DNA from 2 places in the Streptomyces sp. NPDC127092 genome. Region 2 is predicted to be linked to the other one. Evidence: predicted binding sites of a transcription regulator. Region 2 holds the regulator's gene; the other holds the start of a gene.

Region 1 (15,191 bases), on a different contig from region 2:
TCGGCGGGCCGGCCACGTTCCGCTTCGCCCCGCTGAGCAGCTCGCCGCAGCGCGTCGAGGCGTACGCCGTCGACCGTTCGGGGCGGAGGAGCTCGACCACGTATTACACGTTCTACCCGAAGGCGGCGAGCGCGCCCGTCTCCGAGTGGAAGCTCGCCGACGCGGCCGGATCCACCACCGCCGCCGCCGAGACGGGCAAGCCGGCCGAGGCCGGCAGCGGTGTGACCTTCGGCGGGCCCGTGCCCTCCGGCACCTCGCTCACCTCCACTGCCGCCCTCGACGGCAGCAGCCACGCCTACCTCACCACGGACACCCCGGCGGTCGGCACCGGCGCCGGCAAGACCTTCGCCGTCGGTGCCTGGGTCCGCCCGGCCGAGACCGGCCGCACGATGACCGTGGCGAGCCAGGACGCCGCCGACGGGGCGGCCTACACCCTGGGCCTCGACGTACCGGACAGCGGTGCCGCGGCGTGGAGCTTCGCCATCGGCGACGCCAAGGTCACGGGCGGCGCGCCGGAGACCGGCGAGTGGGCCTACCTGCTCGGGCTCTACGACACGGAGACGGGCTACGCCCAGCTGTTCGTCAACGGCCATGAGGTCGGCACCAAGGTCAAGGCGACACCGGCCGCGGCCGATGGTGCGTTCCAGATCGGCCGTGTCTTCTCCAAGACGGGCCACAAGCACCGCTGGAACGGCGACATCGGCGATGTCCGGGCCTACGACCGGCTCGTCGTACCGTCGGAGGTAACCGAACTCGCTCGCCGCAAGCCGAAGCTCCTCGGCCACTGGTCGTTCAGCACCGAGGCCGACGGTGTCACTCCGGAGCAGAACGGCGGCGCGCCGCTGAAGCTCACGCCCGGCGCGACGATCTACCGGAACACGAACAACAACTGCATCCCCGACATCGACCCCGACTGCACCTACCAGCCGCCGCCACTCGTCGGCGACGGCAACCTGCGCCTCGACGGCAGCACCGGTCACGCGGCCACCGACGGCCCCGTCGTCGACACCGGGAACAGCTTCACCATCGGCGTACTCGTCCGAATCGCCGACGAGGACGCGACGCGGCCGATGACCGTGCTCTCGCAGGCCGGTGAGCACACCGACGCGTTCAAGCTGCGCTACGAGCCCTCGACGTACTCATGGCAGCTGATCGTGCCGGAGCGGGACGAGACCGGCGCGCCCGAGAAGGTCGTCTCCCAGGTCGAGATGCCATCCGGCAGCAGCGGATGGGGCACCCGCCTCGCGGTGGTCTACGACGACGCGACCGACACGCTCAAGCTGTACGCCGACGGCTACACCAACGCCGGGGCGACCACCCACCTCCCCAACGGCTGGAAGAGCACGGGGGCTCTCACGGTGGGCCGCGGCCGGACCGCCGACGGCTGGGGCGAGTACCTGAAGGGCGACGTCGACGAGATCCAGGCCTACGAGGGCGCTCTGCAGGACGGCGACATCACCGGCCTGGGTGGGGAGACCGAGCCCTGCCTGTGCATGGGCTGACCCCGCCTGTGCACGGGCTGACCCCCTGAGCGCTCAGCCCGCCGCCCGGGCCCTCCGCGGGCACAGGCAGAACGGGTGACCGGCCGGATCCGTGAGCACGAGGAACCGCTCCGGGTCCGGCTGGTGGGTGGCCCTGGCCGCCCCCAGGGACAGCAGGCGCGCCTCCGCCTCCGTCAGGTCGTCCACGTCGAAGTCCAGGTGCAGCTGCTGCGGCGCGTCCTGGCCGGGCCAGCGCGGCGGGCGGTAGTCGTCGACGCGCTGGAAGCCGATCATCAGCCCGCCCTCGCGTCGTACGGCGGCGAAGTCGGCGTGGTTCGCGGGGTGCAGCGGGAGCCCGGTCGCCCGGTGGTAGAACTCGGCGAGGGCGAGCGGGTCGGCGCAGTCGAGGGTGATCGCGGAGAGCTCCATGATCCCCAGCCTAGGGACGGCGCTCCCCGCCCGCCGCGAAAATCCCGCTGCTTCCCGGCCGCCCCCGCGCCTACCCTGCCTCCATGAGCTACACGAAGACCTCGTACGTGTGCCTCCCGTGCCGGGCCTCGTACAAGCAGGGTTACGGGCCCGAGCGCGAGCGGCACTGTCCGCGCTGCGCGCGCGTGATGATCCACGCGGGCTCGGCGTTCCAGCCGCCGCGGCGCCGCGACCGGGATGCCTGGCGGGCGCTGTCCGTCGTCCTGAACGCAGGGATCCGCTTCCACAAGAGCTGCTGCGGCGGCCCCGGCTGGCGCCCGCGCACCCTGCGCGAGGTGAAGGAACGCACCGCGTACGCCCGCCGCACCGGCGAGCCCATGGCCAAGGCCCTTCTCCGCGCGAACATGTAGGGCCCGCCCGCCGCTCGGGCCCGTCCGCCGCTCGGCCTGTCCCCATCCGGCCCGTACGCCCGTCCGCCCCGGCAGGCCCGTCCGCCCCCTCACATCGTGCGCAGGTGCTCCGCCAGCCGGTCGTACTCCTCCCGTACGCCCGCCTCCATGCCCGCCGCCAGTGCCTGGTCGCGGATCTCCGTCGTCGGCCAGAAGGACGTGCTGGTCAGAGCCGTGCCGCCGTCGGGGGTGGCGTCGAAGGAAAGGGTCACGCGGACCGGTTCCGCGCCCGGCATCTGCTCGAAGGTCTCGGAGTAGACGAGCCGCTCGCCCGGGACGATCTCCTCGTACACGCCGGAGAAGACGATCTCCTGGCCGTCGGGGGTGCGCTGGCCCCAGCGCCACGCTCCGCCCGGGCGCAGGTCGATCTCGCAGACCGACATGGTCAGCGCGGCGACGCCGTACCACTTCCGTACGTGCTCGGGGCGCGTCCACGCCTCCCAGACCCGCTCCACCGGGGCGTCGAAGGTGCGGGTGATGACCAGCTCGCGGTCGGCCGGCGTGGTCAGCAGCGTGATCATCGGATCCTCCCGTGTGCGTATGCGCGTCGCCGTAACGGGGCCGATTCCTTCTCCTGATTTTCCTGTCGCGATTCCCTCTCCTCAGGATGAACCCGGCGGACTGCCCGGGCGAACGGGGAATCCAGTGAACACGTTCAACCGTCAAGCGCTATCGTGCTCCCACGCGGCCTGCGTATTTCCAACGCGCCGCTCTTCCGACCTGTGGGGGGTCCACCAGATGCGCTCAACGCGCACGCTGCCGCATGCCTTGGTACGTGCGGCAACCGTATTCGCACTTTCGGCAGGCGTCGCCCTGCCGGCCGTCGTCGCGGCTCCGGCCGCGTACGCGGCCACCGTCACGCAGACGACCACCCTGGACGACGGCCGGCTGACCCTCGGGGGGCTGCCGAGCACCGCGCTCTGGGTGAAGGTGAGCGTCCTCGCCTCCAGCGCCCCGGACGCCGCCGTGCTCGCCTCGACGGACGAGCTCTCGGCCACCGGCACCTACGCCTGGACGACCGACGCTCCGATCAAGCTGCCCGAGGGCACCGCCTTCGGCGACTACCCGCTCGCCGTCGAGTACCGCCTCCCGGGCGGCCTCGTCACGCGCTGGACCGGCGGGTCCTTCGGCTACAAGCTGCACACCGGTGTCTCCTCGGTCGCCTTCGACCGCGCGACCACCACCTTCGACCAGCGTGACGTCACGCTGTCCGGCAAGGCCACCACCTGGAACCCGGCCACCGGCGAGCGCACGCCCGCCGCCGAGGGCACCTCGGTGAAGGTCACGCTGAACCTGACGGACGCCTACGGCCTGCCGAAGACGAGGACCGCCACCGCCACCACGGTGGCCGACGGCGCCTTCTCGCTGCCCGTCACGCCGGACGCGAAGATCACCGGCGGCACCGCCGAGGTCCAGGCCACGACCGAGGTCGACCCGGACGCCGCGCGCCAGGTGCCCGCCGTGGGCGTCGAGAAGCTCACGTACCGGATCACCTCGGACGCGAGCAAGTACCGCGTCAACGCCGGCACGGACGTCACCATCTCCGGCCGCGTCGAGCGCCTGACGGAGGACGGCTGGAAGGGCTTCGGCGGCGCCCCGGTGGTCACCACCGGCACGCAGCCGCTGTCGTACGACCGTGTCCTCAAGGACGAGATCGGCTCCGGCACCTCGCTCCAGGACGGCTCCTTCTCCTACCTGTCGCGGGTCCAGTACTCGACGACCGGCGCCTACACCGGCCTGCGTCCCTCCGTGTACTACGGCGAGGGCAACGAGCGTCCGACCGACATGGCCCCGCTCGCGGTGCCGCAGCAGTTCTCGTTCACCGCGACCGCGCAGACGCTCAGCCAGTTCGGCGAGCTCAACGTGCGCGGCCGGCTGGGCACCGGCTACTGCGACGTGAAGCCCGACTGGGTCGCCCTCCAGGTCTCCCTGGACGGCGGGCGCACCTGGGGCCAGATGAAGTCCATGCCGGTGAACTCCGCCTGCGCGTACGACTTCAACGTCTGGGGCTACGAGAACGCCCTGTACCGGGTCTACCACCCGGAGACGGATCGTTTCGTCGCCAAGACGAGCACCCCGGTCCGCCTGTCCCGGATCCCGACCCGGATCGTCAACGTCACCATCAGCCCCTCGCGTCCGCGCACCGGCGGCAGCATGACCGTCAAGGGTCTGGTGCAGCAGAAGGTCAACGGCGTCTGGAAGGCCATGCCGGGCGCGCGCCTGACGCTGGTCTTCCGGTTCAAGGGTGACCCCGAGGACGCGTGGTACTGGGCCAAGAAGGACATCCCGACCAACTCCTACGGCAACTTCAGCTTCAGCACCACCAACTACGGCGACGGCACGTGGGCCCTGGTGTGGCAGGAAAAGAACGGCTACTTCTACAGCGAGTCGAGGGAGATCTACGTCGATGCGCTCTGACCTCCGACGGCTCTCCGCCGTCTCCCTCGTCACGGCGCTCACCCTGGGCGCGGCGGCCGGCCCGGCCTTCGCCGAGGACGCTCCCGCCGCGAGCCCCGTGGGCATCGGCCGTGCGCTCACCAACGACGCCGAGCGCGGCAGCTTCCAGGTGACCGCGTGGACGGACGCGCCGCAGGCGACCGTCACCGCGGTGTCCGCCAAGGTCCGGCAGGGCGACACCGTCCTCGCCGACATCCCGGCGCTGGTGGAAAGCCAGTCGTACAAGGGCACGTTCTCCGTACCGGCCGAGGCGACGCTCAAGCTGGTGGAGGACCAGGGCTCCATCCCGGAGCTCGGCAAGTACGCGATCGACGTCACCGCCACCGACTCGCTCGGCAACACCGTGACCCGCACCGACGCGGGCACGCTCGATTTCACGCTGAAGCCGCGCCTGAAGGACTTCCACCTCGGCACCCCCAGCTGGGCGGACCCGTACCTGCGTCCGCAGGGCAAGCTGGTCGGTATCCAGCCCGGTTCGGGCGACGAGGTCGTGATCCCCGAGGCGAAGGTCTCGTACCAGCGCGGCGGGCCGGACGGCGAGACCGTCGGCTCCGCCGACACGACCGTCACCGGCGAGTTCGCCGGCGCGCCGGTCGAGCTGGCCACGCGCTACGAGCACTTCTACGCGACGTACAGCGGTGACACCGCGAAGGTGCACGGCAGCACCTTCCAGTACGGCAGCCCGGCCGCGGACCTGAAGGCCAAGTGGATGCGGCTCCAGGTCACCGCCGACAAGACGCGCGCGACGAACGGCGAAACGGTCACTCTTACCGGCCGGCTCACCGATCCGGAGAACGCCGAGGCCCCGCTGCCGAACGAACCGCTCAAGGCGCAGCTCGGCGGCGGCCTGTCCAAGACCGTGCTCACGGACGCGGAGGGCAAGTTCACGGTGCAGCTGGTGGCGGCACCGAGCCGGGACTCGAGCGGCTGGACGGTCTCTTCGGGCAGTTGGTTCCAGGGCATCTCGACCGTCAGCGGCCCGCTCGTGATGCCGCTGGACTCGCGCACCTCCGTCGTGGGCTACAAGCTCGGCACCGACGCCCGCCTCACCGTGTACGGCGAGTTCCGCTCCCCGTACGAGAGTTGGTCGGGCACCTCGTCGCAGCAGACGGTGATCCTGGAGCAGTCACCGGACGGGCAGACCGGATGGAAGAAGGTCGCCTCGACGAGCTTCTACTCGAACATACGCAACCCCTTCGTCATCGGCACCTGGAGCAAGGGCGGCTGGTTCCGGCTCCGGCACCTGGAGTCCGACCAGTACGCCGAGTCCGTCAGCAAGCCCTTCTACGTCGTCCGCACCGAGACCCGCGTCACCGGCCTCAAGGCCTCCCCGGACCCCGTCGCCAAGGGTTCGACGATCACGGTCACGGGCTCGCTCCAGCAGTACACCAGCGGCGCCTGGCGCGGTCTCGGCTCGCAGTCGGTGAGCATCTGGTACAAGAAGTGGGGCACGACCACCTGGAAGCAGGTCGCCTCCGGCAAGTCCTCCTCGACGGGCGCGGTCTCGCTGAAGACCACGGCGACCGCCGACGGCTGGTACCAGATCCGCTACTACGGTGACGGCACCCACTTCCAGACGTTCAGCGGCCAGGACTGGGTCGACGTCCGCTGAGCCTCTTCCGTAAGTCCCGGAAACACTGAAGGGCGGCACCCTCTCGGGTGCCGCCCTTCGGCGTTGCTCAGGAGATCCGATCCCTCAGGATCAGAAGTCCATGTCACCGCCCGGCATGCCGCCGCCGGCCGGCGCGGCGGCCTTCTCCGGCTTGTCGGCGATGACGGCCTCGGTGGTGAGGAACAGGGCCGCGATGGAGGACGCGTTCTGCAGCGCGGAACGGGTCACCTTGGCGGGGTCGATGATGCCCTCGGCGATCATGTCGACGTACTCACCGGTCGCGGCGTTCAGGCCGTGGCCGACGGGCAGGTTGCGCACCTTCTCGACGATGACGCCGCCCTCGAGACCACCGTTGACGGCGATCTGCTTCAGCGGGGCCTCCAGGGCCAGCTTGACGATGTTGGCACCGGTGGCCTCGTCGCCGTCCAGCTCGAGCTTCTCGAAGACGGAGGAGGCCTGCAGCAGGGCCACGCCACCGCCGGCGACGATGCCCTCCTCGACGGCCGCCTTCGCGTTGCGCACGGCGTCCTCGATGCGGTGCTTGCGCTCCTTGAGCTCGACCTCGGTCGCGGCACCGGCCTTGATGACGGCGACGCCACCGGCGAGCTTCGCCAGGCGCTCCTGGAGCTTCTCGCGGTCGTAGTCCGAGTCGGAGTTCTCGATCTCGGCGCGGATCTGGTTCACGCGACCCGCGACCTGCTCGCTGTCACCGGCACCGTCGACGATGGTGGTCTCGTCCTTGGTGATGACGACCTTGCGGGCGCGGCCCAGCAGGTCCAGGCCGGCGTTCTCGAGCTTGAGGCCGACCTCCTCGGAGATGACCGTGCCGCCGGTGAGGATGGCGATGTCGTTCAGCATGGCCTTGCGGCGGTCGCCGAAGCCCGGGGCCTTGACGGCGACGGACTTGAAGGTGCCGCGGATCTTGTTGACGACCAGGGTCGACAGGGCCTCGCCCTCGACGTCCTCGGCGATGATCAGCAGCGGCTTGCCCGACTGCATGACCTTCTCGAGGAGCGGGAGCAGGTCCTTCACCGAGGACACCTTGGAGTTGACGATGAGGATGTACGGGTCCTCGAGCGCGGCCTCCATGCGCTCCATGTCGGTCGCGAAGTACGCCGAGATGTAGCCCTTGTCGAAGCGCATGCCCTCGGTGAGCTCCAGCTCCAGACCGAAGGTCTGGGACTCCTCGACGGTGATGACGCCTTCCTTGCCGACCTTGTCCATGGCCTCGGCGATGAGCTCGCCGATCTGGGTGTCGGCGGCGGAGATGGAGGCGGTGGAGGCGATCTGCTCCTTGGTCTCGACCTCCTTGGCCTGGTCGAGCAGCGCACCGGAGACGGCCTCGACGGCCTTCTCGATGCCGCGCTTCAGGGCCATCGGGTTGGCGCCGGCGGCAACGTTGCGGAGGCCCTCACGGACCAGGGCCTGGGCGAGGACGGTGGCGGTGGTCGTACCGTCGCCGGCGACGTCGTCCGTCTTCTTGGCGACTTCCTTGACCAGCTCGGCGCCGATCTTCTCGTACGGGTCCTCGAGCTCGATCTCCTTGGCGATGGAGACACCATCGTTGGTGATCGTGGGGGCGCCCCACTTCTTCTCGAGGACGACGTTGCGGCCCTTGGGGCCGAGGGTGACCTTGACGGCGTCAGCGAGCTGGTTCATGCCGCGCTCGAGACCGCGCCGGGCCTCCTCGTCGAACGCGATGATCTTGGCCATGTGAAGTGGTCCTCCCGGACATGGGGTGGATAACGCTCCTGGACCGCGCCGACGCCCGCGACGGACGGCCCGCGCTCCTCGTGGTTCCTTCCCCACTCGGTCCGCGACCTCGTCTGCCCGATCCTCGTAAGCACTCTCACCTTCAGAGTGCTAACGCCAATGATTAGCACTCGCCCTAGGAGAGTGCAAGCGACTCCCGCAGATCGAGAGCCCCGGACGCGACAGGCCCCGGACACGACAGGCCATCCGCGCGAGCCCCGGGCGGACCCGGCGGCCGGCACCCGCCGGGAAACGCGCGAGGGGCCCGCATCCCGGTCAGGATGCGGGCCCCTCGACGGAAGTGCGTCGGTGGCCGATCGCGCCGCGCTCAGACGGCGAGCTTGACCATGTCCGCCTGCGGACCCTTCTGGCCCTGCGAGATCTCGAACTCGACCCGCTGACCCTCTTCGAGGGTGCGGTACCCGTCCATCTGGATCGCGCTGTAGTGGACGAAAACATCCGCACCACCGTCGACCGCGATGAAGCCGTAGCCCTTCTCCGCGTTGAACCACTTGACGGTGCCCTGAGCCATGCCTAACTCCCCTATTACTGGCCCTTGCGCGGGACCGCACTTCGCGGACCCGGGTCAGACCCTGCGCCGGAACGCGTCGACCGCGGCTGAATGTATCTGCCCAACTGCCCTCTGCAACAGGTCAATCGGACGAGAATTCTGGGCAGCCCGGAAAGGGGAATTGGGGAGAATCCCCAGGATTACGGGGCAAGTCGGGCCCGGCAAAAAGCGCAGAAGGTACACAAGGCACGGGCACTTTGGCTGCTTCTTGTCGTGCGCGGACGCATTCTCATATGCGTCTGGCATGAGCAGCGGAGGGGACTTCCCCAACTCTACCGCGCTCAACCATGCAGAATTGCCCCTTCCGCTTTCTCTCGCGGAAGGGGCAATTCAGATATCTCAGGTACCCGCGGGTAGGGCTCAGCAGCCGCCGGCGACCGCCGGGATGATCGAGACGCCCGCGCCGTCCGGCGTCGCCGTCTCCAGGCCCTGCTCGAAGCGCACGTCGTCGTCGTTCACGTACACGTTGACGAAGCGGCGCAGCTTGCCCTGGTCGTCCAGGACGCGGGCGGCGATGCCGGTGTGGTTCTTCTCCAGGTCGGCGATGACCTCGGCGAGGGTCGCGCCCTCGGCGGGCACCTCGGCCTCGCCGCCCGTGTAGGTGCGGAGGATGGTGGGGATGCGGACGTTCACGGCCATGGCTGTCTTCGTACCTCTCGGATTCAGTGGGCCAGGCCCGCGTCGCGGAACGCGTCCAGGCTCGGGCGGATGGTGGCGGTCGCCTGCGAGCTGTCGGCCACGGCGTCCAGGGTCTTGAGGCCGTCACCGGTGTTGAGGACGACCGTGGTCAGCGTGGGGTCGAGCAGACCGTTCTCGACGAGCTTGCGCGTCACGCCGACGGTCACGCCGCCCGCCGTCTCGGCGAAGATGCCCTCGGTGCGGGCGAGGACCTTGATCGCGTCGACGACCTGCTCGTCGTTCACGTCCTCCACGGCGCCGCCCGTACGGCGGGCGATGTCGAGGACGTACGGGCCGTCGGCCGGGTTGCCGATGGCCAGCGACTTGGCGATGGTGTTCGGCTTCTGGGGGCGCACCACGTCGTGGCCGGCCTTGAAGGCGGCCGACACCGGGGAGCAGCCCTCGGCCTGGGCGCCGAAGATCTTGTACGGCTTGTCCTCGACCAGACCGAGCTTGATCAGCTCCTGCAGACCCTTGTCGATCTTGGTGAGCTGGGAGCCGGAGGCGATCGGGATGACCAGCTGGTCCGGGATGACCCAGCCGAGCTGCTCGCAGATCTCGTACGCGAGCGTCTTCGAGCCCTCGCCGTAGTACGGGCGGAGGTTGACGTTGACGAAGCCCCAGCCCTCGCCCAGCGGGTCGCCGATGAGCTCCGAGCAGAAGCGGTTCACGTCGTCGTAGTTGCCCTCGATGGCGACGAGGTCGCCGCCGTACACACCGGCCATGACGACCTTGCCCTGCTCCAGGTCGTGCGGGATGAACACGCAGGAGCGGAAGCCGGCCCGGGCGGCGGCGGCGCCGACGGCGCCGGCCAGGTTGCCGGTGGAGGAGCAGGAGAGGGTGGTGAAGCCGAAGGCGCGGGCGGCCTCGATGGCCTGGGCGACGACCCGGTCCTTGAAGGAGTGGGTCGGGTTGCCGGAGTCGTCCTTGACGAACAGCTTGCCGGGCTCGACGCCGATCTCGCGGGCGAGGTTGTCGGCCTGGACGAGCTTGGTCCAGCCCGGGTTCAGGTTGGGCTTCTCGGCGACGTCGGCCGGGACGGGCAGCAGCGGGGCGTAGCGCCAGATGTTGGCCGGGCCGGCCTCGATCTGCCTGCGCAGCGCCTCGGGGTCACCGGTCGGCAGGTCATAGGCGACTTCGAGCGGGCCGAAACACAGCTCGCAGGCGAAGATCGGGCCGAGCGCGAAGGTCTCGCCGCATTCGCGGCAGGAGAGGCCGGACGCGGGACCGAGGTCGACCTGGGTCGTCTGCGGGGAAGCGGGTGCGACGGTCTGTACAGCCATGGAGGCGAGGCCCTTTCTCCTCATCTTCCTCATGACGCATTTCGCCATGAGACGGATTTGGCACCTTCCCTAGTCGGGGACCTCGCTGGAGGACGAGTAGTGACCGACTGGAGGGTTGCCGGGGCTTCAACGGGCCGTTTCCCTCTGCCCCTCTGGATGAGCGGTATTCGATTGTGAGACGCGGGCGGCACCCCGACATGCATCGGGCATCCGCGTTGTTCAAGACTGTAACCGAAGCCCTGGACGGGCGAGACGGTCGTCCGATCCGCGAGATGGAGATCACGTTGCTGGAAGAAGTGGAGCGCTGGCTGGCCCGGCGGTCCTGGTCCGTGGCCGACCGTCCGCTGGAGCGGGTCCTCGCCGCGAAGCGCGGGACGAAGGTCAGCGTGGTGCTGCCCGCGCTGAACGAGGAGGCGACGGTCGGCGCGATCGTCTCCGTGATCCGCCGCGAGCTGATGACGGAGGCCGTGCCGCTGGTGGACGAGCTGCTGGTGATCGACTCGGGCTCCACGGACCGTACGGCGGAGGTGGCCGCGGCGGCCGGCGCGCGGGTGGTGGCGCGGGACGCGATCCTGCCGCGGATACCGGCGGTGCCGGGCAAGGGCGAGGTCCTCTGGCGGTCACTGCTGGTGACGAGCGGGGACGTCATCTGCTTCGTGGACGCGGACCTCAGGGACTTCTCGGCGGACTTCGTGACGGGCATCGTCGGCCCGCTGCTCACCGACCCGGACGTGGACTTCGTGAAGGCGATGTACGACCGCCCGCTGGGCGACGCACCGGGTCAGGGCGGGCGGGTGACGGAGCTGGTGGCCCGGCCGCTCCTCAATCTGCACTGGCCGCGCCTCGCCGGCTTCGTGCAGCCGCTGGGCGGCGAGTACGCGGCGCGGCGCTCCCTGCTGGAGCGGCTGCCGTTCCCGGTCGGTTACGGGGTGGAGCTGGGTCTGCTCGTGGACGCGCTGCACACGGTCGGCCTGGACGCGCTCGCACAGGTGGACGTGGGAGTGCGCAAGCACCGCCACCAGGACGGCCAGGCCCTGGGCCGGATGGCGGCGGCGATCTACCGGACGGCGCAGCTGCGGCTCTCGCGCGGCCATCTCGTACGGCCGCGGCTGACCCAGTTCGAGCGGGGCGAGGACGGCTTCGCACCGCGGACGTACCCGGTGGACACGGAGGAGCGCCCGCCGATGACGGAGATCGCGGAGTACGCGGAGCGCCGCCGCGTGGCGTAACACCCGATAATGCGCCTTTCTGCCTAAATTTCCGTTTCATGCGGTTCAAGACTGAAACGGGAATCCTGACGGCCGCCCTGGGTCTCGTGGCCGGGTCACTGTCCTTCGCCGGAGCCGGCCCGGCCGCCGCCGATGTCGTCGAGCCCTTCGGCAAGCGCGAAGCCGGCGTCCACCTTGGCGACACCAGGCCCGACCTGGGCAAGACCGGCCGGACGGCCCCGCAGAGCACGTACACCCCGTCCCCGGCGCACACGCCGTCCGCGCTTCCACGCCTCGGCCCGCCCGGCACCAACGGCGGCGCGATGGCGGAGACCGACGCCGGCACCGAGCGCCTGTGGCTGCTGGGCGCACTGGGCCTGGCACTCGCGGCGACGGGCGTGGTGGCCGTGGCGGCGACGCGGGGGCGCAGAGAGTACTGAGCAGGCGCGGGGAATGCGCGGAGGGCCTTTCCCGTGCGGGAAAGGCCCTCCGTCTCCCGGCAGGTGTTCCTGTCAGCCGGTGTAGTAGCCGGCCATGTCGGCGACGAGGTCGACGGACCCGCTCCGGTTGTAGAAGGTGATCTTCCCGTCCCTGACCGGGACGACGACCATGTTCGCCACCGTCTGCCCGGCGACGAAGTTGAGGTTGGACGCCGCGGTGCGGGTCGTGCCGTACGGGTACACCGACACGAAGCCGGTCGCGGTCGCGTTCGTCGCGGTGACGTTGAGGACCACGGCCTTGTACTGGTCACCGACCGTGAGGCTCACCGTCTGCCCCGCGCCGACCTTGGCCTGGTCCACCCCGACGCCCGCACCCGTGCGGGTGTCCATCACGCGCTTCGGCTTCGTTCCGGTGAAGACCGAGCCGGTGCCCTGCTTGAAGTAGCCGGCGACATCGGCGATGACGTCCACCGAACCGGCCCGGTTGTAGAAGGTGATCTTCCCGTCCCTGACCGGGACGACGACCATGTTGGGCACGGTCCGGCCGGCCGGGAAGTTGACGTTCGAGACGTTCGGCCGGGCGGTGCCGTACGGGTAGACCGACACGAAGCTCGGTGACGTCGCGTTCGTCGCCGTCACGTTGAGGGCCACCGCGGTGGCTCCCGGTTCGGTCACCGGGAGCGTCACCGTGCCGCCGCCCGGGATCTTCGCCTGCGGCACTCCGGTGCCGTCGCGGGTGTCCATCAGCCGGGCCGGCGTCACCGGCTGGTACGCCGAGGCCTCGGTGCCGGCGGTGTAGTAGCCGGCGACGTCGGCGATCAGGTCGACGGATCCGTTCTTGTTGTAGAAGTTCACGAAGCCGTTGACGACCGGCACGGTCACGAGGTTGGACACCGTCTGGCCGGCCGCGAAGTTGAGGCTGGAGGCGGATGTCCGGTAGGTGCTCGCCGGGTAGGCGGAGACGAAGCCGGCGGCCGTCGCGTTGGTCGCGGTGACGTTGAGGACCACCGCCGTCAGCCCGCTCCTCGGCACGCCGCCGGCCCCGGCCACCTCGAGGGAACGCGTCTCCCCCGGGCCGACCTTCCCCTTCCAGGTGCCGAGACCGTTACGGGTGTCCATGAGCCGGGCGGGAGTCAGTGGCGTGTACGTGCCCGGCAGCGTGCTGAGCCCGACGTCGAACGACTCGACGCTTCCGGTGGATCGCAGGGCGGCGCCCGTGCCGTCGGCGGGCTGCGCCGTCATGACGTACGTGTAGGTGGCGTCCTCCAGGCCCCGGCCGAGCTGGTCCCTGCTGTCCCAGTCGATCGCGACGCCCGCGCCGTTGCCCCGCGCTCCCTGGTAGGTGCGGACGACGGTGCCGGAGGCCTCCCGGATCTCGACCTTCCAGGCGCCGACGGAGCGGGAGGTCCGCCAGCGCAGCTGGGTCGTGCCGCCGCTGATCCTGCGCTCGAACGTGTCGAGCATGACGAACGGCTGCGGAGCCACCGGCACCCGCTTGACGTGGATGTTCTTCTGGGCGTCGACGAAGGCGACGTTCGCGCCGAACTTGTCCACGGTCCAGGCGCCGCCCCGGCCGTCCGCATCCGCCCAGGCGGGCACGGTGGCGAGGTCGCTGGTCTGCCCGGTGGCCGCGTTCGTCAGCAGCAGCTTGTGCGCGGTCCGGTCGTGCCGTACGACGAAGCCGTCGCCGAGCAGCGATTCTCCCGCCGTCACGGGCACGTTCTTCTTCAGGGTCCGGTCGTAGACGCCGGCCTTGTCGGCCCCGCAGGCCCAGTACAGCCAGCGGCCGACGGCCTGGAGCTCGGTGGGACGGCAGCCGGAGCCCAGCTCGACGGGCGCCGAGGTGGCCCCGCTCTTGAGGTCGTAGGCGTTGACCTGGCCGGTGGAGGTGGCCGTGGCGGACTTCCAGACCTGGCTGCCCCACAGGGCTGCCGCCGACTTGTTCAGGGTGAGCCGGACCTCGTTCTGGTTCAGGTTGTCGATGTCGAGGTCGACGGCGTAGGTCGTGTCACCGTCCCTGGCCAGGACGTACCGGCCGGCGGCGTCCACGACGGTGCTCTCGGTGGGCAGATCCGTGTAGCGGTAGGAGTCGTCCGTGGGTGCCTTGACGCTCGTCCCGGCTCCGTACACCGCGTTGCCGTCGCCCAGCGACCGCAGTCCGTGCGGCGTCTGCCACAGACGGTGGCGCAGCTCGGGCGCGGTCGCGGCCGGCGTGCCGGTCGCGGTCGTGTCGACGTCGAACAGGGCGGGCGTCCCGGGGCTCAGGGCCGGGGCCGAGTCGGAGAGGTAGCTCAGTCGGCCGCCGCCCAGTGCCAGACCGCTGTACGTGGCGGGAACCTGGGGCACCTTCTTCACGACATCGATCACGGGGGCGCCGCCGTCCCCGGGAGAGACGCGGTGGACCGCCCAGTCGGTGGCGCTGCTGCCGCCGACCACGAGAACGGTGCCGTCCGGGGCCGTGACGAAGCCCTTCGCCCCGGCGGGCAGCAGGTCGCGGACGGGGCCGCCGCCGAGCGGGACCTCCTGGAGCTTCTGCCGCAGCACGCCGTCCGCGTCGTAGGAGGCGGCGGAGTGGACGTAGACGACGTGACCGCCGACCACGGCGAACTCCGGGTATTCGGAGGTGGCGTACGGCCTGGCGACGACCGTGCGCACCGGCGTGGCCGCGGCGTCCGAGCGGGGCACGGTGTACAGGCTGCCGCTACCGCCCGACCAGCCCAGGACGTGCTCGGCGCCGAGCCGGAGGGTCCCCGTCACGGGGAAACCACCGGGGAGCCGGACGAGCGTGGCGGTCCCGTAGTCGAGGTAGAAGCGCGCCGAGCCGTCGGCGG
Region 2 (15,191 bases):
CCTGACCGCACCGCCGCCGCCCGGAGGACGTCGTGAGCGACACACAGACCCTGATCGAGAACCGGCCGCCGTCCGTGGCGGCGCTCTTCCTTGAGCGCGTCGAGCGGACCCCGGACGCCGAGGCCTACCGCTACCCGGTACCCGCCGCCTCCGGCCAGGGTCCCGACGACTGGAAGTCGCTCAGCTGGGCACAGGCCGCCGAGCGGGTCCACGCCATCGCCGCCGGACTCATCGACCTCGGCGTCGAGCCCGAGGAGCGGGTCGCCCTCGCCTCCGCCACCCGGGTCGAATGGATCCTCGCCGACCTCGGCGTCATGTGCGCCGGCGCCGCCGTCACCACGGTCTACCCGCAGACCAACGCCGAGGAGTCGGCCTTCATCCTCTCCGACTCCGCCTCGCGCGTGCTGATCGCGGAGAACGCCGACCAGCTCGCCAAGGCCGTCGAGCGCCGCGCCGACCTCCCGGAGCTCCACCACGTCGTGGTCATCGACCCCGAGGGCGCCGACACCTCCGACGAGTGGGTGCTCACGCTCGCCGAGCTGGAGGCACGCGGCAAGGCGTACCTGGAGAAGCACCCCGAGGTCGTCAAGGAGCGCGTCGCCGCGATCACCTCCGACCAGCTCGCCACCCTCATCTACACCTCCGGCACCACCGGCCGCCCCAAGGGCGTGCGGCTGCGGCACGACAGCTGGTCGTACATGGCCAAGGCCATCGCCGCCACCGGCCTCGTCACCCAGGACGACGTCCAGTACCTGTGGCTGCCGCTCGCCCACGTCTTCGGCAAGGTGCTCACCTCCGGCCAGATCGAGGTCGGCCACGTCACCGCCGTCGACGGCCGCATCGACAAGATCATCGTCAATCTGCCGGTCGTGCAGCCCACCTACATGGCCGCCGTCCCGCGCATCTTCGAGAAGGTCTACAACGGCGTGGCCGCCAAGGCCCGCGAGGGCGGCGGCGCCAAGTACAAGATCTTCCAGTGGGCGGCGGAGGTCGCCCGCGAGTACGCCAAGGTCACCCAGGACAACTTCCGCCGCACCGGCACCGCCTCCGCGCCCTTCGGCCTCACCGCCAAGCACAAGGTCGCCGACGCGCTCGTCTACAAGAAGCTCCGTGAGGCCTTCGGCGGCCGGCTGCGCGCCGCCGTCTCCGGCTCCGTCGCCCTCGCTCCCGAGATCGGCTACTTCTTCTCCGGCGCCGGCATCCACATCCTGGAGGGCTACGGCCTGACGGAGTCCTCCGCCGCCTCCTTCGTCAACCCGGGCGAGGCGTACCGCACCGGCACCGTCGGCAAGCCGCTGCCCGGCACCGAGGTCCGCATCGCCGACGACGGCGAGATCCTGCTCCGCAGCCCCGGCATCATGGAGGGCTACCACGGCCTCCCGGAGAAGACCGCCGAGGTCCTGGAGTCCGACGGCTGGTTCCACACCGGCGACATCGGCGAGCTGTCCGCCGACGGCTACCTGCGGATCACCGACCGCAAGAAGGACCTGTTCAAGACCTCCGGCGGCAAGTACATCGCCCCGACGGAGATCGAGGGCCAGTTCAAGGCCGTCTGCCCGTTCGTCTCGAACATCGTGGTGCTCGGCGCCGACCGGAACTACTGCTCCGCCCTCATCGCCCTCGACGAGCCGTCCATCCTGAGCTGGGCCGCCGAGCACGACCTCGCCGGCAAGTCCTACGCGGAGGTCGTCGCCGCCCCGCAGACCGAGAAGCTGATCGAGGGCTACGTCTCCCGCCTCAACGAGGGCCTGCAGCGCTGGCAGACGATCAAGAAGTTCCGCCTGCTGCCGCGCGACCTCGACGTCGAGCACGGCGAGCTCACGCCGAGCCTGAAGATGAAGCGGCCGGTCGTCGAGCGGACCTACCAGCACCTGATCGACGAGATGTACGAGGGAGCGCGGGAGGCCTGACCTGCGGATACCGCGTTCGGCGCGGAGTTTTCCACAGGCTCGCCGGCACTGTCGGGCAGTACGGGACAATGGCTTCATGCCTTCCGTACTGCCCGATGGTGAGCCCATGCCCGAGGACGGAGCGCTGCCCGCGAGCGCCCTGCGAGGGGCCGGGGAGCGTCCGCTCGGGTTCTACCTGCACGTGCCGTACTGCGCCACGCGGTGCGGTTACTGCGACTTCAACACGTACACCGCGAGCGAGCTGCGCGGTGCCGGAGGCGTGCTCGCCTCCCGGGAGAACTATGCGGGGCAGGTCGCGGAGGAGATACGACTCGCCCGCAAGGTGCTCGGCGACGACCCGCGGCCGGTGCGGACCGTCTTCGTCGGCGGCGGCACGCCCACGCTGCTCGACGCGGCGGACCTGGTGTCGATGCTGTCCGTCGTCCGGGACGAGTTCGGGCTCGCCGACGACGCCGAGGTGACGACCGAGGCCAACCCGGAGTCGGTCGGCCCCGCGTATCTGGAGGAGCTGCGGGCCGGCGGCTTCAACCGGATCTCGTTCGGCATGCAGAGCGCCCGGCAGCACGTGCTGAAGATCCTCGACCGCAGCCACACCCCGGGCCGCCCCGAGGCGTGCGTCGCGGAGGCGCGGGCGGCGGGCTTCGAGCACGTGAACCTGGACCTGATCTACGGCACGCCCGGCGAGTCCGACGAGGACTGGCGGGCGTCGCTTGAGGCGGCGCTCGGCGCCGGACCCGACCACATCAGCGCCTACGCGCTGATCGTGGAGGAGGGCACCCAGCTGGCCCGGCGCATCCGCCGCGGCGAGATACCGATGACCGACGACGACGTCCACGCCGACCGGTACCTGATGGCGGAGGAGACGCTGTCCGGGGCGGGCTTCGAGTGGTACGAGGTGTCCAACTGGGCCACCTCGGAGGCCGGCCGCTGCCTCCACAACGAGCTGTACTGGCGCGGCGCCGACTGGTGGGGCGCCGGACCCGGCGCGCACAGTCACGTGGGCGGGGTCCGCTGGTGGAACGTCAAGCATCCCGGCGCGTACGCCGCGGCGCTGGGCGAGGGACGGTCACCGGGAGCCGGACGCGAGGTCCTGTCGGACGAGGACCGGCGGGTGGAGCGGGTCCTGCTGGAGCTGCGGCTGCGGGAGGGCGTCGAGCTGGGGCTGCTGAAGCCGGCGGGCCTGGCCGCCTCCCGGAAGGCCCTGGACGACGGACTCCTCGCCCCCGGCCCGTACGCCGAGGGCCAGGCGGTCCTGACCCTGCGGGGCCGCCTCCTGGCCGACGCCGTCGTCCGGGACCTGGTGGACTAGAACGCGGCTCCCGCGTCCCGCCACGCGGGCACGCGTCCCGCAGGTCTGCGCCCGCCCGCCGGGCCTGCGCCGTGTCCTACCGCCGTGTGGGCATTCGTCCCGCTGGGGCGGGACGGGTGGGCACACGGGACGGCGCCCTTGGCGGGCGCCTCCGCCCTCTGCACCTGCCCGCACCACCAGGGCGCAGCGCCCTACGGGTGACCGTCCACGCGCGGGGGCCTGGGCCCGGCAAGGGGCGCCGTCCCGTTGTGCCCACCCGTCCCGCCCCGCGGGACGAAGGCCCACAACGGGGAGGGGCGCCGCACGGGCGGGTGGGGAACGCCCTGCGGGGTGTGGTCCGCGACGGGTGCTGCCCCCGGGGGCTACGGGGCCGTTACGAAGTCGATCAGTTCTTCCACGCGGCCCAGGAGTTCCGGTTCCAGGTCCTTGTAGGAGGTCACCTTCGACAGGATGTGCTGCCAGGCGGCGCCCGTGTTCTCCGGCCAGCCGAGGGCGCGGCAGACGCCGGTCTTCCAGTCCTGGCCGCGGGGGACGGCGGGCCAGGCGGGGATGCCGAGGGAGGCCGGCTTCACGGCCTGCCAGACGTCGATGTAGGGGTGGCCGACGACCAGGACGTCGGGCGAGGTGACCTGCGCGGCGATCCGGGACTCCTTGGAGCCCGGCACCAGGTGGTCGACCAGGACGCCCAGCCGGGCGTCCGGCCCCGGGGCGAACTCGGCCACGATCGCCGGGAGGTCGTCCACGCCCTCCAGGTACTCCACCACCACGCCCTCGATGCGCAGGTCGTCGCCCCAGACCCGTTCCACCAGCTCCGCGTCGTGCCGGCCCTCCACGTAGATGCGGCCCGCCCGGGCGACCCGGGCCCGGGCGCCCGGGACGGCGATCGAGCCCGAGGCGGTACGGGCGGGGCGAGCCGGTGCCGGGCGGGACGGGCGGACCAGGGTGACCGTGCGGCCCTCCAGGAGGAAGCCGCGCGGTTCCATCGGGAAGACCCGGTGCTTGCCGAAGCGGTCCTCCAGGGTCACCGTGCCCGCCTCGCAGCGGATCACCGCCCCGCAGAAGCCCGTCGTCACCTCCTCGACCACCAGGTCACGGTCCGCCGGGACCTCCGGAACGGGCGCCGAACGCTTCCACGGCGGCGTCAGGTCGGGGTTGTAGCTCCGCATGGGCTCGATTCTGTCCGGTGAGGCGGCGGAAGCGCAGTCGAGGGGGCGTCAGATCCCGGGCCTCGTCGCGCATTCGGGCGACGCTACGACACCTCGAAGCGGCGTGCCAGCTCATCCCGCTGGCGCCGCACGAAGTCCGCGTCCACCACCGCGCCGTGCCCCGGCACGTACACCGCGTCCTCGCCGCCCAGGGACAGCAGACGGTCGAGGGCGGCCGGCCAGCGCGACGGGATCGCGTCCGGGCCTGCCTGGGGCTCGCCTGACTCCTCCACCAGGTCCCCGCAGAAGACGATCTCGCGCTCCCCGGACACCAGCAGGGCCAGATCGTGACCCGTGTGGCCCGGGCCGACGTTCGCGAGGAGGACCTGGCGACCGCCCAGGTCGAGGGTCCACTCGCCGGTCACGGTGTGCCGCGGCGCCACCAGGACCTCGGCGGCCTCCGCCGCGGCCCGCTCGTCCACCCCGTGCCGTACCGCGTCCCCGCGCAGCGCCTCGCGGTCCCGCAGCAGCAGCGTGTCCATGCCCACCGCCCCGAAGACCTCGGCGCCGGCGAACACCGCCGTGCCCAGCACGTGGTCGAAATGGGGGTGACTCAGTGCGACATGCGTCACCCTCCGGCCACCCGTGAGCGCCGCCACCTGCGACCGCAGCTCGGCGCCCTGCGCGAGCGTGGCGCCCGTGTCGTACAGGAGGACCGCGTCCCGCCCGATGACCAGGCCCGACGTGGCGTCCCAGCCCGCCAGCCGGCACCTCCCCACGCCGTCCCCGAGCCGTTCCCATCCGTACGCTTCCCAGTCCAGGTCCATGGCGTGACGCTAACCGCTCCGAGCCCGCCTCCTTGCCAGGAGCGACGTGGGCCGCCGTACACTGGCCGGGGGATTCCTGGCACTCGAACAGGGCGAGTGCCAAAACCGGAGCAACCGGAACCGGATCGACAGCTGGAGGTGCGCGCGATGCTCAGCGAACGCAGGCTCGAGGTGCTGCGCGCCATCGTCCAGGACTACGTCGGGACGGAGGAGCCGGTCGGCTCGAAGGCGCTCACCGAGCGGCACAAGCTGGGTGTCTCGCCCGCCACCGTCCGCAACGACATGGCGGTCCTCGAGGAGGAGGGCTACATCGCCCAGCCCCACACCAGCGCCGGACGCATCCCCACCGACAAGGGCTACCGGCTGTTCGTCGACCGGCTGGCCGGCGTCAAGCCCCTGTCGACGCCCGAGCGGCGGGCGATCCACAACTTCCTCGACGGAGCGGTCGACCTCGACGACGTCGTCGGCCGCACGGTCCGGCTGCTCGCGCAGCTGACCCGGCAGGTCGCCGTCGTGCAGTACCCCTCGCTGACCCGTTCGACGGTCAGGCACGTGGAACTGCTGTCGCTGGCGCCCGCCCGGCTGATGCTGGTGCTGATCACCGACACCGGCCGGGTCGAGCAGCGGGTCATCGACTGCCCGGCGCCCTTCGGCGAGACCTCCCTCGCCGATCTGCGGGCCCGGCTCAACAGCCGCGTCGTCGGCCGCCGCTTCGCGGACGTGCCGCAGCTGGTGCAGGACCTGCCCGAGTCCTTCGAGGACATCGAGGACCGCGGCACGGTCTCGACCGTGCTCGCGACCCTGCTCGAAACCCTGGTGGAGGAGCAGGAGGAGCGGCTCATGATCGGCGGAACCGCCAATCTGACCCGCTTCGGACACGACTTCCCCCTCACGATCAGGCCCGTCCTGGAGGCTCTCGAGGAGCACGTGGTGCTCCTGAAGCTGCTCGGCGAGGCCAAGGAATCCGGCATGACCGTACGCATCGGGCACGAGAACGGCCACGAGGGCCTGACCTCCACGTCCGTCGTCTCGGTCGGCTACGGTTCCGGCGGCGAGGCAGTCGCCAAACTCGGCGTGGTCGGACCGACCCGCATGGACTACCCCGGAACGATGGGAGCGGTACGCGCAGTGGCACGTTACGTCGGACAGATCCTGGCGGAGTCGTAAGTGGCCACGGACTATTACGCCGTACTCGGCGTACGCCGAGACGCGTCCCAGGACGAGATCAAGAAGGCCTTCCGCCGGCTCGCCCGCGAGCTTCACCCGGACGTGAACCCGGACCCGAAGACGCAGGAGCGGTTCAAGGAGATCAACGCCGCGTACGAGGTGTTGTCGGACCCGCAGAAGAAGCAGGTCTACGACCTCGGCGGCGACCCGCTCTCCTCGTCCGGCGGCGGCGGGGCCGGTGGCTTCGGCGCGGGCGGCTTCGGCAACTTCTCGGACATCATGGACGCCTTCTTCGGTACGGCGTCCCAGCGCGGCCCGCGCTCGCGCACCCGGCGCGGCCAGGACGCGATGATCCGCCTGGAGGTCACCCTCGACGAGGCCGCCTTCGGCACCACCAAGGACATCCAGGTCGACACGGCCGTCGTCTGCACCACCTGCTCCGGAGAGGGCGCCGCGCCCGGCACCTCCGCGCAGACCTGTGACATGTGCCGCGGCCGCGGTGAGGTCTCCCAGGTCACGCGGTCCTTCCTCGGCCAGGTCATGACCTCCCGTCCCTGCCCGCAGTGCCAGGGCTTCGGCACCGTCGTCCCGACCCCGTGCCCCGAGTGCGCGGGCGACGGCCGGGTCCGTTCCCGCCGCACGCTCACGGTCAAGATCCCGGCCGGCGTCGACAACGGCACCCGGATCCAGCTGGCCGGCGAGGGCGAGGTCGGCCCGGGCGGCGGCCCGGCCGGCGACCTGTACGTCGAGATCCACGAGACCCCGCACGAGGTCTTCCAGCGGCGCGGCGACGACCTGCACTGCACGGTCACGCTCCCGATGACGGCGGCCGCCCTCGGCACGAAGGTGCAGCTCCAGACCCTCGACGGTCTGGAGGACGTCGACATCCGTCCGGGCACCCAGTCCGGCCAGTCGATCCCGCTGCACGGCCGCGGCGTCACCCACCTCCGCGGCAACGGCCGCGGCGACCTGATCGTCCACGTCGAGGTCCAGACCCCGACGAAGCTCGACCCGGAGCAGGAGCGCCTGCTGCGCGAGCTGTCGAAGCTCCGCGGCGAGGAGCGCCCGCAGGGGCAGTTCCAGCCGGGGCAGCAGGGGCTGTTCTCGCGGTTGAAGGACGCGTTCAACGGGCGGTAGTCGCGCTGCCGGGGGTCCGGGGTCGCCCCCGGGCCGGCACAGTCAGCCGGGGCAGCAGGGGCTGTTCTCGCGGTTGAAGGACGCGTTCAACGGGCGCTGAGCCGGGCACGTGAGCGACGGGCGTCCCGCACTGGTGCGGGGCGCCCGTCGTGTTTCGGCCCGGCCGTCGCGGCATGACACGATGCCTGCATGTCCACCGCACTGAACGATCTCTCGCGTTTTCCGATCGTGCAGGCCCCCATGGCGGGTGGCGCCTCCTGTCCCGAGCTCGTCGGTGCCGTGTGCGAGGCCGGGGCGCTCGGGTTCCTGGCCGGCGGGTACAAGACCGCCGGCGGGCTCTACCAGGAGATCAAGCAGGTCCGCGGACTCACCGCGCGGCCCTTCGGGGTCAACCTCTTCATGCCGCCGGGCGGGCTGCCCGCCGACCGGGCCGCCGTCGAGGTGTACGGACACCAGCTGGCCGGCGAGGCCGGCTGGTACGAGACCCCGCTCGGCGATCCCGACCAGGGCCGGGACGACGCGTACGACGCCAAGCTGGCGATCCTGCTCGACGACCCCGTCCCCGTCGTCTCCTTCACCTTCGGCTGCCCCGACCGTGACGCGCTCGACGCCTTCGCCCGGGCCGGTACGTTCACGATCGTCACCGTCACCTCCGTCGAGGAGGCCCGGACCGCCGAGCGGGCCGGCGCGGACGCCGTCTGCGTGCAGGGCGTCGAGGCGGGCGGGCACCAGGGCACCCACCGCGACGACCCGGCCGCCGGGCCCGGCGACGCCGGCGGCGGCCGGGGGCTGCTCACCCTGCTCACCGAGGTCCGCGAGCACGTCCGGCTGCCGATCGTCGCGACCGGCGGGATCATGCGCGGTCGGCAGATAGCCGCCGCCCTCGCGGCGGGCGCCGATGCCGCCCAGCTGGGCACCGCGTTCCTGGTCTGCCCCGAGTCGGGCGCGCATCCGCTGCACAAGCGGGCCATGACCGACCCGCTGTTCACCCACACCGAGCTCACCCGGGCCTTCTCCGGGCGGCCGGCGCGCGGTCTGGTGAACCGTTTCCTGCGCGAGCACGGGCCGTACGCCCCCGCCGCCTACCCCGAGGTCCACCACCTCACCGCCCCGCTGCGCAAGGCCGCCGCGACCGCCGGGGACCCGCAGGGCATGGCCCTGTGGGCCGGGCAGGGCCACCGTCTCGCCCGCGAGCTGCCGGCCGGCCGGCTCGTCGAGGTGCTGGCCGCCGAGCTCACCACCGCGCTCAACGATCTCGTCCAGAGGAACCAGACATGACCGCTCCCGTCTTCGTCGTCGACACCGTCCCCGCCCCCGGAGGCTTCCTCCTCGACGGGCCCGAGGGCCGGCACGCCGTGTCCGTGAAGCGGCTGCGCGCCGGGGAGGAGCTGGTGCTCACTGACGGCCGGGGCGGCTGGGCCGAGTGCGTGGTCACCGCCGCCGAGGGCAAGGACCAGCTGACGGTCGAGGTCACCGCCGTCCACGAGGAGCCCGAGCCCGCGCCCCGCGTCACCGTCGTCCAGGCCCTCCCCAAGGGGGACCGCGGCGAGCTGGCCGTCGAGACCATGACGGAGACGGGCGTCGACGGGATCGTGCCGTGGGCCGCGTCGCGCTGCATCACCCAGTGGAAGGGCGACCGCGGTCTGAAGGCCCTCGGGAAGTGGCGGGCGACCGCCCGCGAGGCGGGCAAGCAGTCGCGCCGCACCCGCTTCCCCGAGGTCGCGGAGCTCATGACGGGCAAGCAGGTCGCCGCGTTCCTCGCGGAGGCCGACTTCGCCGCCGTCCTGCACGAGGACCGCGACCACCCGAGCGGCGCCCTGGCGACCGCCGAACTGCCCGCGACGGGCTCGATCGTCCTCGTCGTCGGGCCCGAAGGCGGCGTCTCGCCGGAGGAGTTGGCGCTGTTCGAGGAGGCCGGCGCCAGGCCGTACCGCCTCGGGCCGAGCGTTCTGCGCACCTCCACGGCGGGTACGGCGGCCGCGGCGCTCGTCCTCGGGCGGACCGGCCGCTGGTCGTGAGCGACGCCGGCCGGACGTGGCCGGGACGGTGGTCCTGAGCGCTGTCCGACCGCACCGATAGCATGCGCGTGTACTGATGATCGACGGAGGCGAGGAGGCCCGGGCCATGGCCGGAGAGCCGCAGAGCGACTGCCTGTTCTGCAAGATCGCGGAGGGGGAGGTCCCGGCGACGATCGTGCGCGCGACGGAGACGACCGTCGCGTTCCGCGACATCAACCCGCAGGCGCCGACGCACGTCCTCGTCATCCCGCGCCTGCACTACCCGGACGCCGCCTCCCTCGCCGCCGCCGCGCCGACCGTGGCCGCCGACATACTGCGTGAGGCCGGCGAGGTCGCGGCGCAGGAGAAGGTCGACGGCAGCGGGTTCCGGATCGTGTTCAACACGGGCACCGGCGCCGGTCAGACCGTCTTCCACGCCCACGCGCACGTTCTCGGCGGCCGTGGCCTCAACTGGCCGCCCGGGTAACCCGGACGGACCGGACGGAGTCAGAACCCTTGTCCGTACGCGAACTGGTCGTCCTCGGCACGGCCAGCCAGGTCCCGACCCGGCACCGCAACCACAACGGCTATCTGCTGCGCTGGGACGGCCACGGCATCCTCTTCGACCCCGGTGAGGGCACCCAGCGGCAGATGCTCAGGGCCGGGGTCGCGGCGCACGACCTGAACCGGATCTGCGTCACGCACTTCCACGGCGACCACTCGCTCGGCCTGGCCGGGGTGATCCAGCGGATCAACCTCGACCAGGTGCCGCACCAGGTCACCGCGCACTACCCGGCGAGCGGGCAGCGTTTCTTCGAGCGGCTGCGGTACGCGACGGCCTACCGCGAGACGGTGAAGCTGACCGAGGCGCCGGTGGCGGCCGACGGGCCGCTGGCCGTCACCGGCGCGTTCACGCTCGACGCGCGCCGGCTGTCCCACCCCGTGGAGTCGTACGGCTACCGGCTGACCGAGCCCGACGGGCGCCGCCTCCTGCCCGAGCGGCTGGCCGCGCACGGCATCGCGGGCCCCGACGTGGGCCGGCTCCAGCGGGAGGGCGCCCTGAACGGCGTCACGCTGGAGGACGTGAGCGAGGTGCGGCGCGGGCAGCGGTTCGCGTTCGTCATGGACACCCGGCTGTGCGACGGGGTGTACGCGCTCGCCGAGGGCGCGGACATGCTCGTCATCGAGTCGACCTTCCTCGACGAGGACGTCCAGCTCGCCGTGGACCACGGACACCTGACGGCCGGCCAGGCCGCGGCCGTGGCCCGGGACGCGGGCGTGCGGCACCTCGTCCTGACGCACTTCTCGCAGCGGTACGCGGACCCGGAGGAGTTCGAGCGGCAGGCGCGGGCCGCCGGGTTCGAGGGGGAACTGAGCATCGCGCAGGACCTGATGAGGGTCCCCGTACCGAAGAGATAGCCCCCGACAGCCTCCCGACAGCCTCCCGTACCCCACGCACAGACAGACCGAGAACCATGCCTGTACCCAAGGCCGAACTTCACCTCCACATCGAAGGCACCCTCGAACCCGAGCTGGCCTTCGCGCTCGCCGCGCGCAACGGCGTGACGCTGCCGTACGCCGACACGGCGGCGCTGCGCGAGGCCTACCGCTTCAGCGACCTGCAGTCCTTCCTGGACCTGTACTACGGCGTGCTGGCGGTGCTGCGCACCGCGGACGACTTCACGGAACTCGCCGACGCGTACCTGGCGCGCGCGGCGCGACAGGGCGTGCGGCACGCCGAGATCTTCTTCGACCCGCAGGCGCACATCGCGCGGGGCGTCCCGATGGGCGTGGTCGTGGAGGGGCTCGGCGCGGCGCTCGACCGCGCGGAGGAACGGCACGGGATCTCCACCCGGCTCATCATGTGCTTCCTGCGCGACGAGCCGGCCGAGTCGGCGATGGCCACGCTGGACGCCGCGAAGCCGTATCTCGACCGCATCACCGGGGTCGGCCTGGACTCCGCGGAGGTCGGGCATCCGCCGGCGAAGTTCCGCGAGGTGTACGCGGAGGCCGCGCGGCTCGGTCTGCGGCGGGTCGCCCACGCGGGCGAGGAAGGCCCGGCGGAGTACATCCGCGAGGCGCTCGACGTGCTGGGCGTCGAGCGCGTCGACCACGGCCTGCGCTGCCTGGAGGACCCGTCGCTGGTCGAGCGCCTGGTCCGCGAGCGGGTGCCGCTGACGCTGTGTCCGTTGTCGAACGTGCGGCTGCGGGCGGTCGACGTGCTCGAGTCGCACCCGCTGCGGTCGATGCTGGAGGCCGGGCTCGTGGCGACGGTCAACTCCGACGATCCGGCGTACTTCGGCGGTTACGCGGGCGACAACTTCGACGCGGTGCGGGAGGCGTTGGGGCTCGGCCCCGAGGACCTGAGGACGCTCGCCCGGAACTCGTTCCTGGCGTCCTTCCTGGAGGACGACGAGGCGCGGCGGGAGCGGTACCTGGCGGAGGTCGAGGCGTACGAGTTCGGCGCGGGCGGAGCGTAGGCGCGGGCCGAGCGCAGGCGGGGCGCCTGCGGCGGGCCATTCCCCACCCCGCCCCTTCCCGAACCGGGGCTCCGCCCCGGACCCCCCCGCGCCTCAAGCGCCGGCGGGGCTGGATGTGGCCCGCGGGCCCCGCGCCTCCGTCGGCGGGCCGGATGGGCGTCGTTACGCGCGGTCCGTCGGGCGGGCCAGGTGGAAGGTGGACTTCGGGCGGCGGTCGGGGGCGGGGACCGGGATCGGGGTGATCTCCTGTTCCGGGGCGCCGATCTGGGGCACCAGGGCGCTCGGCGGGGTCGTCGCGGCGAGGACCGCGGCGGGTGCGCCGCCGCGGCGGCGGACGGAGCCGGGGACCAGCGGGCGGCCGGAGGCGTGGCGGGCGACGGCGGTCATGGGTACGGCGACCAGGAGGAGCAGGGCGCAGAGGACCGCGCCCATGCCCGGGTAGCCGGCCGCCTCCGACAGGACGCTGCCGGTGACCGGGCCGCAGGCCACGCCCAGCGAGGAGGCCGAGCCGACCAGGACGGCCCAGCGGCCGCGCGGGTCGAGCGAGGCGGCGAGGCCGAGGAGGTAGGAGAGCACGACCGGGTAGACCGCGTTCCACGCGATCTCGCCGGTCGCGAAGGACACCGGTCCCTCGGCGGCCGAGCTCAGCAGCACGCAGCCCGCGATCAGCGCCGTGCCCGCGCCGATCGGCACCGCCCGGCCGAGCCGTGCGCCCAGGGCGCCCGCCCCGATGACGCCGAGCAGCCCGGCGCCGAGCGCCACGGCGAACACCATCCCGAGCGCGACCTCGGACAGGCCCGCCTGCGTCAGGCCGATCCGGCCGCTGACGCCCCACAGCGCGTTCTGGGCCATGGACCAGCACAGGATGGCGGCGGCCAGGACGGTTCCGGCGCCGCGGTGGGGGAGCGGCGCGTCGTCGGCGGTCCGGGCGTGCGCGGAGGATCGTGTGCCGTCCGGCAGCCACCTCGTCGACGGTGCCACCACGACGGCCACGGCCGCGATCGCCGCGAACGGCAGCGCGTGGCCGCCGCCCAGGTGCGGCAGGGTCAGGTAGAGCGCTCCGGCCGTCGCCGAGACCGACAGCAGGCCGAGGGCCGAGGCGCGGTGGGGGTCCGGGCGGCCCGCGATGCCCGCCGCTGCCACCGCCGTCGCCGTGCCGGAGCCGAAGCCGCCGACGACCGCGCCCGCGACGACGAGGGGGACGAGGCCGGTCGCCGCGGCCGTGCCGTAGCCGAGGATCATGAGCGCGAGGCCGAGGCGGGCGGCCCGGCGGGGGCCGGTCCGCTCGACGCGTGCGGCCAGCGTGAAGCCCGCCGAGGCAGAGCCGAGGAGCAGGATCGAGCCGATCAGACCGGCTGTGGAGGGACCGAGGCCGAGACCGGCGGACAGCCGTCCGACGACCGTGGGCAGCAGGTACGGGGCGACGTAACCGGCCGTGAAGAGGGCGACGAGAGCGACGAGCGCCCCCAGGGCACGCGGGCGGCGCGACGGCATGGGCGTTCCAGGAACTGAACGGGGAAATGAGACGGCGCCCGGTGATCCACGGGGTCGCGGCACCATGTGTATCAAGCATCCGAGTGGGCGGAGAAGGTGTTTGTCCCCTGATTCCCCCGATTCGGTCTGTGATATGGGTCACGATCGGTTTGGGGCGGGATTCTGCGGGTATTACGTGGCGATCTCGTTGCGTCAGGCCCGTCTCACCGCCCCCTTCGGGCACACTGTCCGGATCAGCACCACGTGCCGATCCGCCGCACCACGACCGGGGAGCCTGCCGTGACCGAACGCGACACCGACGTCGACCCCCTGGTGTGCCTGCGCGAGCCCACCGACCCCGAGTGCGACGTCTTCCTCACCGGCACCGTCTTCCTCGACATCATCTTCACCGGCCTCGACTCCGCCCCCGTGCGCGGGACCGAGTCCTGGGCCCGCGGCATGGGCTCCAGCCCCGGCGGCGTCGCCAACATGGCCACCGCCCTCGCCCGCCTCGGCCTGCGCACCTCGCTCGCCGCCGCGTTCGGCGACGACCACTACGGCGAGTACTGCTGGGACGCCCTCGAACAGGGCGAGGGGATCGACCTCTCGCTCTCGCGGACCGTGCCGGGCTGGCACTCGCCCGTGACCGTCTCGATGGCCTACGAGGGCGAGCGCACCATGGTGTCGCACGGTCACGCCGCCCCGCCCCTCGACGGCGCCCTGCCCGCCTACCCGCCGCACGCCCGCGCCGCCGTCGCCTCCTTGGTGCCCGGGCGCAGCGAGGAGTGGGTCGCCAGGGCGGCCCGCGGCGGCGCCAAGGTCTTCGCCGACGTCGGCTGGGACGACACCGGGCGCTGGGACCTCGCCGGGCTCGCCGACCTCCAGCACTGCGAGGCCTTCCTGCCCAACGCCGCCGAGGCGATGCGGTACACCCGCACCGACTGCCCCCGCGCCGCCGCCCGCGCGCTCGCCGACAAGGTGCGGTACGCCGTCGTCACGCTCGGTTCCGAGGGCGCCTACGCCGTCGACGGCGCCACCGGCGAGACCGCCGAGGTGCCCGCCATCCAGGTCTCCGCCCTCGATCCCACCGGGGCCGGCGACGTCTTCGTCGCCGGATTCGTCACCGGCACGCTCGCCGGCTGGCCGCTCGCCGACCGGCTCGCCTTCGCCGGACTCACCGCCGCGCTCTCCGTGCAGGAGTTCGGCGGCTCGCTGTCCGCGCCGACCTGGGGCGAGATCGCCGCCTGGTGGCAGCACGTCCAGGGCCACGAGTGCCAGGATCCGGCCGCCCTGCGCGACCGCTACGCCTTCCTTGAGCGGCTGCTCCGGGACCGCCCGGCCCGCCCCTGGCCGCTGCGGCGCGCGGTCCCGACGATCGGCTTCCGGCCCGCGCCCGCCACCTGACCGGGAGGCCGGCGCCCGCCGCCCGGCCGGGAGGCCCCGGGCCCTTCCCGGTAAAAGGCTTCGGCGATGTCCGGGGCGAGTCGTAGGCTTGGTACCCGAGAGGTTGTCGAGCAGCGAGAACCCTGCAACAGGAGGTATGTGCAGGCCACAGTGCCGGCCCATGACTCAGACACCCACAGCCCACGCCCTTGCGCCGGGGCAGGCACGCGCCCAGTTCACGGTCCCCGCCAAGCACCCGATGGTCATGGTGCTCGGTTCCGGCGACTCCCTGCTGCGCGTGATCGAGGACGCGTTCCCGTCGACGGACATCCACGTACGGGGAAACGAGATCAGCGCGGTCGG

What was found. The regulator HrcA, encoded in region 2, represses chaperone genes, less so after heat shock. The targets are predictions, from matches to a motif close to TTNGCACTCNGNNNNNCNGAGTGCNAA.
Region 1: the regulator HrcA is predicted to act here: its motif matches at 8,305-8,331, upstream of groL (chaperonin GroEL).

The regions. Positions count from the first base shown of each region.
Region 1 covers NZ_JBHXFE010000006.1:133,276-148,466, reverse strand. The annotation lists gene ACFWJO_RS07525 (LamG domain-containing protein) at 1-1,502, shown strand, start outside; gene ACFWJO_RS07520 (VOC family protein) at 1,536-1,910, opposite strand; gene ACFWJO_RS07515 (deoxyxylulose-5-phosphate synthase) at 1,994-2,320, shown strand; gene ACFWJO_RS07510 (SRPBCC family protein) at 2,410-2,880, opposite strand; gene ACFWJO_RS07505 (hypothetical protein) at 3,128-4,777, shown strand; gene ACFWJO_RS07500 (hypothetical protein) at 4,767-6,428, shown strand; gene groL (chaperonin GroEL) at 6,519-8,141, opposite strand; gene ACFWJO_RS07490 (cold-shock protein) at 8,509-8,712, opposite strand; gene ACFWJO_RS07485 (MoaD/ThiS family protein) at 9,112-9,390, opposite strand; gene thrC (threonine synthase) at 9,414-10,736, opposite strand; SAM riboswitch class I at 10,730-10,875, opposite strand; gene ACFWJO_RS07475 (glucosyl-3-phosphoglycerate synthase) at 10,997-11,941, shown strand; gene ACFWJO_RS07470 (hypothetical protein) at 11,980-12,360, shown strand; gene ACFWJO_RS07465 (FlgD immunoglobulin-like domain containing protein) at 12,433-15,191, opposite strand, start outside.
Region 2 covers NZ_JBHXFE010000003.1:203,713-218,903, forward strand. The annotation lists gene ACFWJO_RS04010 (AMP-dependent synthetase/ligase) at 33-1,910, shown strand; gene hemW (radical SAM family heme chaperone HemW) at 1,987-3,219, shown strand; gene ACFWJO_RS04020 (DUF3097 domain-containing protein) at 3,582-4,385, opposite strand; gene ACFWJO_RS04025 (MBL fold metallo-hydrolase) at 4,469-5,191, opposite strand; gene hrcA (heat-inducible transcriptional repressor HrcA) at 5,339-6,358, shown strand; gene dnaJ (molecular chaperone DnaJ) at 6,359-7,495, shown strand; gene ACFWJO_RS04040 (nitronate monooxygenase) at 7,685-8,773, shown strand; gene ACFWJO_RS04045 (16S rRNA (uracil(1498)-N(3))-methyltransferase) at 8,770-9,513, shown strand; gene ACFWJO_RS04050 (histidine triad nucleotide-binding protein) at 9,620-9,979, shown strand; gene ACFWJO_RS04055 (ribonuclease Z) at 10,009-10,911, shown strand; gene ACFWJO_RS04060 (adenosine deaminase) at 10,968-11,972, shown strand; gene ACFWJO_RS04065 (MFS transporter) at 12,135-13,466, opposite strand; gene ACFWJO_RS04070 (carbohydrate kinase family protein) at 13,746-14,849, shown strand; gene ACFWJO_RS04075 (PhoH family protein) at 15,010-15,191, shown strand, end outside.